2 regions of the Nocardia sp. CA-128927 genome follow, and region 1 is predicted to be linked to the other one. Evidence: riboswitches for the same ligand, from Rfam matches in the RefSeq annotation. Region 1 holds a riboswitch; the other holds the start of a gene.
The links. Region 1 has a riboswitch for cobalamin ahead of ACQPW1_RS03455 (CbtB domain-containing protein). Riboswitches for the same ligand answer to the same signal wherever they lie in the genome.
Positions count from the first base shown of each region.

Region 2: linked by a shared signal. The riboswitch ahead of metE (5-methyltetrahydropteroyltriglutamate--homocysteine S-methyltransferase) and the one ahead of ACQPW1_RS03455 (CbtB domain-containing protein) in region 1 are both predicted to bind cobalamin.

Region 1 is NZ_CP192087.1:706,186-708,634, reverse strand. It holds gene ACQPW1_RS03465 (alpha/beta fold hydrolase) at 1-465, opposite strand, end outside; gene mhuD (mycobilin-forming heme oxygenase MhuD) at 559-873, shown strand; cobalamin riboswitch at 947-1,107, shown strand; gene ACQPW1_RS03455 (CbtB domain-containing protein) at 1,137-1,331, shown strand; gene ACQPW1_RS03450 (CbtA family protein) at 1,388-2,182, shown strand; gene ACQPW1_RS03445 (hypothetical protein) at 2,218-2,449, shown strand, end outside.
Region 2 is NZ_CP192087.1:7,970,594-7,973,042, forward strand. It holds gene ACQPW1_RS36890 (glycosyltransferase) at 1-775, opposite strand, end outside; cobalamin riboswitch at 1,034-1,238, shown strand; gene metE (5-methyltetrahydropteroyltriglutamate--homocysteine S-methyltransferase) at 1,392-2,449, shown strand, end outside.

The sequences.
Region 1 (2,449 bases):
GTCCGGACCGTGCTCGAACGAGTTCAGGAAGTACCGCCCGGCGACCGGCCCGAAGAACTTCAGTACCGCATCGGCGTTCGGAAACGGTTGTGGCCAAGCCTCGATCATCGCCGCCCAGTCCGCCGCCGTGCGGCCGGTGAAATCCGGAGCGATGTCCTCGATCACCAGCGCGCGGACCCGCTCGGGGTGCGCCGCGGCGAACACCCAGCCGTGCAGCGCGCCCATCGAATGCCCGATCACCACCATCGGTTCGGTGATGCCCGCCGTCGCGGCGGTCAGATCGGCGACGAAGGCCTCGGTGGTCAGCTCGTCCGGTGCGGGCCTGCCGTGCCCCGCCGCGTCGAAGGTGTAGACGTGGCCGTAGTCGCGCAACCAGTCCAGCTGATCGTGCCAGGTCCTGGCGCTGCCCATCAATCCGTGCAACAGCAGGATCGGCACACCCGCTCCGCCTTCGTCGTGCAACACCCCGCTGATTCTGCCGGGCGCGCGTTCATCGTGTGCGGTACCCCCGATACGGCCCATACCGGACGGACGCTCAGGGGTCGTATTGTCGAGCCCATGGCTGTTGTGAAGATCAACGCGATCGAGGTTCCCGAGGGCGCGGGCCCCGAGCTGGAAAAGCGGTTCGCCCACCGTGCGCACGCGGTCGAGGGCTCGCCGGGATTCCTCGGCTTCCAGTTGCTCCGGCCGGTCGCCGGTGACAAGCGGTACTTCGTTGTCACCCAGTGGGATTCGGAAGAAGCGTTCGCGGCATGGCGGGACGGGCCCGCGCGCGAGGCACATGCGGGCGAGCGGCAGAAGCCGGTCTCCACGGGTGCTTCGCTGCTGGAATTCGAGGTCGTCCTCGACGTGACCGCGAAGCCGGCCAACTGACGTACCGAACACTGCCGGGCAGGCTGACCTGCCCGGCGACTCGCCCGACGCCGGGGCGCGATCAGCGCTGGTCGTGTTGACGTCGGGTGCCTCCGGGTGTCACAGTTCGAATGACAAAACGCGAGGGTGATGCGGTAATCCGGTGAAAATCCGGAGCGGTCGCGCCACTGTGTTCCATGCACCGAGTCCTTGGGTGCCGGAAAGCCAGACACCGGCATCTTCGCAACCCATTCGACGGGACGCGCATCCCTAGGAGGACTCGCATGGCTATCGCGCATTCGCCGAGCCGGGCAAACGAATCACTGGCCACTGTGCTCGTCACAGTTGGTGTCGTTCTACTCGCACTGCTCACGCTGTACCTGGTCGGCTTCGATCAGGGCGTCATCTCGCGCAGCGGGATGTACATGCATGAGTTGATGCACGACGGACGTCACCTGCTGGGGCTTCCGTGCCACTGAATTCATCCACGGCTGTCCCCCTGAACTCACCCACCCCGCCGACTCCGTCGGCTGCCATCCCCCTGGCCGGTTCCCTCAAGACCCTGCTGCTGCGCGGTCTGCTGGCCGGTCTCATCGCGGGTCTGCTGGCCGCGTCGGTCGGCTTCTTCGTCGGTGAACCGAAGATCAACGCCGCCATCGCCATCGAGGAAGCCGGTTCCGCCGCTGCGGATCATCCGCACGGCGCGGAAGCGGAGGCGACCAACGGGCATTCGCACGGTGACGAGGAAGAACCGCTGGTCAGCCGCACCGGGCAGAAGGCGGGACAGTTCCTCGCTCTCAGCCTGGCCGGTCTCGCACTCGGCGCGATCTTCGCCTCGGTCGCGCATTTCGCGCGTCGCTACAGCACGCTCTCCGGGCCGAAGCTCGCGCTCGGACTCGGGCTCGGCGGCTGGGCCGCGATCGTGGCGGTGCCGTTCTTCAAGTACCCGGCGAACCCACCCGCGGTCGGCGATCCGGAGACGATCAACCAGCGCACCCTGCTCTGGGTGGCCGCTGTGCTGCTCGGCTTGGTGGCCGTCGGCGCGAGCGTCTATGTCTACAAGTTGCTGCGCGGCCAGCTGAGCACCTTGCGGCTGATCGGCGGACTCGCCGCTTTCCTCATCGTCACGATCGCGGGCTACATCCTGCTGCCCGGCATCAACGAGGTGAAGGCGGACTTCCCGGCCGCGCTGCTGTGGCAGTTCCGGGCGGCGTCGCTCGGCGAGACCGCGACGCTGTGGGCCTGCCTGGCCCTCGGCTTCGCCGCACTCAGCGAATTCGCCACGCGCAGTGATACTCCGGTACGAGAGTCGATCGCTACCGCGGGCTGATCCGCATCCGGAATACGAAGGGCAGTGTCGGTGTCATGACCGGCACTGCCCTTTCCCTTTGGCCCGCACCACTGCGTACGGGCGCACCAACGCAACCACCGCGCGCGGTGCTCGTCGCGTTCGTCGGCCTCGTCGTCGCCCTGCTCGCCGGGGTCGCCGAGGCGATCGAACAGACCGCGCTGCTGCTGGAGCGCGACGAGATCGACGTGGCAGGCTTGGCCACCGGACTCGCCGTGCGGCTGGGGATCTACCTGGTCGTGCTGGTGG
Region 2 (2,449 bases), 3.2 Mb from region 1:
TAAAGGGTAGCCGAATCATTCGTAGCAAAACTTCAGGCAAGTGAATCTCAGGTAAACCATTCTTCGGGAATTCGGCATTCAGCCGCGCCAAGCCGATTCCTCTGCTACGTCCCTGTCGATAGCCGGGACGGAAGCCCCGGCGGTACCGATAGGCGACGAGCGCCTCGGCCAGATATCCGAGACGGTAGCCCTCGCGATGGGCGCGCCAGCCGAATTCGAGATCCTCGTTGGCGGCGAAGGTGACGTCCTGGCCGCCCAGCTTCCGATAGACCTCCGCACGGCACGCCATGCTCGTCCCGATGATCACAGGCGCATAAACGCCCGCGGGCTGGAATTGGTCCGGTGCCGGGATGTTGGCGACGTGCCGCGGGTTGTCCGCGTTGAGCGAATCGCCCTCGACCGCAGAACAAGTCAGGTCGTAGCCCTCGTCGAGGAACTCGACCATGCGGCTGACCCAGTTCGGGTACGCCCGGTCGTCATGATCACAGAACAGCAAAACCTCGCCCGTGGCATGGGCGGCTCCGACATTTCGCGCAAAAGCGGCACCGGAGGTATCTGACGCGTCAACATAATGAACTTTCAGCCGATCGCGAAGTGGATGACTCGCTATATGGGCTTGCACATCGACAGGTGAGCCGTTGTCGGCTATTACAACGTCGAATTCCCCCAAGTAATCTTGACGCGTCAAGGCGTCTAGTTGGACATCGAGGAGATCCCGGCCTTCAGCCGTCCCGATGTAGGTTGGAATGACGATCGATACCGACCGTTCAGTCACCACAAACACTCCTGCTATCGATTCCCCACGCCGGAGCCCTCCCCCGAGTGAAACAACTTTAGACATATACCGGAATGTTGGGCTACACCCAGGTTCCGTGGGCTTCCTCACAGACTTGGACAGATGACCAAACGATGATGTCCGACTGATCGACGACCACCGCTGCACCGCCCGGCCGCACCGCGCGCTCGCCTAGCGCCCTATGCTGGTGGGTGCAGCTGGTTCACCGCGCGCGTACGAGATGGAGCCCCGTCGTCGCGTTGCGGAGCCGAGTTCGGTCGCCTCGAAAGGGCGGCCGGGCGAGAGGGAACCCGGTGGAAATCCGGGACTGTCCCGCAGCGGTAAGCAGGAACGACCGCCGTCACACGCACTGGGCGCAAGACCCGGGAAGCGACGGCCAGTAGGTCGGCCGACAAGGCCGGTGCCTGTGAGTCCGAAGACCTGCCAGCCGTGTCGGATACGCCGTATCCGACGGCCACCGCCTCGTGGATCTGGGCGCGCGGTTCTACCAGTACTTGATGTGTCGGGGCTCCGTTGTCGGAATCTCCTGGCGTATCTCCGGTAGCCGCGCAGCCCGTATGGCGAGGGCCCACGACACCAGCACTGGAGAGACAACGTGACTGTTGTAAATCAGACACCGTTCACCGCAACGGTTCTCGGGCTACCTAGGGTCGGACCGCGGCGTGAGCTCAAGCGGGCCACCGAGGCCTACTGGGCGGGCAAGATCGACGCCGCGCAGCTGCACACCGTCGCGCGCGACCTGCGGCACGCCCAACTCGCCGAATTACAGGCCGCGGGCCTGGATTCGATCCCGGTGGGCACCTTCTCGTACTACGACCAGGTACTCGACACCGCCCTGCTGCTCGGTGCGCTGCCGCCGCGGGTGGCCGGGATCGCCGATCCGCTGGACCGGTACTTCGCCGCCGCGCGCGGCAACGAAACCGTGGAACCGCTGGAGATGACCAAGTGGTTCGACACCAACTACCACTACCTGGTCCCGGAAATCGACCAGGACACCGTGTTCTCGCTGAACCCGGAGAAGCTGCTCGACGAGGTGCGCGAGGCGCTCGCGCTCGGCGCGCCCGCCCGCCCGGTGGTGGTCGGTCCGATCACCTTCCTGAAGCTGGCCAAGGCCACCGGTGGCGCGGCGCTGGACCGGCTCGCCGAACTCGTCCCGCTGTATCGCGACCTGCTCGGTCAGCTGGCCGAGGCGGGCATCGGCTGGGTGCAGATCGATGAGCCGGTGCTGGTCACCGACCTCACCGAGGACGAACTCGCCTTGGTGCGAAGCACTTACACCGAGCTGACGGCGTCCGCCGAGCGGCCGGCGATCCTGGTGGCCACGTACTTCGGCCACACCGATGCCGCGCTGGCCACGTTGGCGGGCACCGACATCGAGGGCGTCGCGCTCGACTTCACCTCCGGCACCAGTGTTTCCGATGTGGCCGGGATTCCGGCGCTGGCGAGCAAGCTGCTGGTGGCCGGTGTGGTCGACGGACGCAACGTCTGGCGCGCCGATCTGGACGCCGTGCTGGCCACCCTCGGCACCCTGCTGGGTTCCGCTGCGGCGGTGGCGGTTTCGAGCTCCTGCTCGCTGCTGCACGTGCCGTACACGCTGGCCGCGGAGACCAAGCTGGACGAGCGGCTGCGGTCCTGGCTGGCGTTCGGCACCGA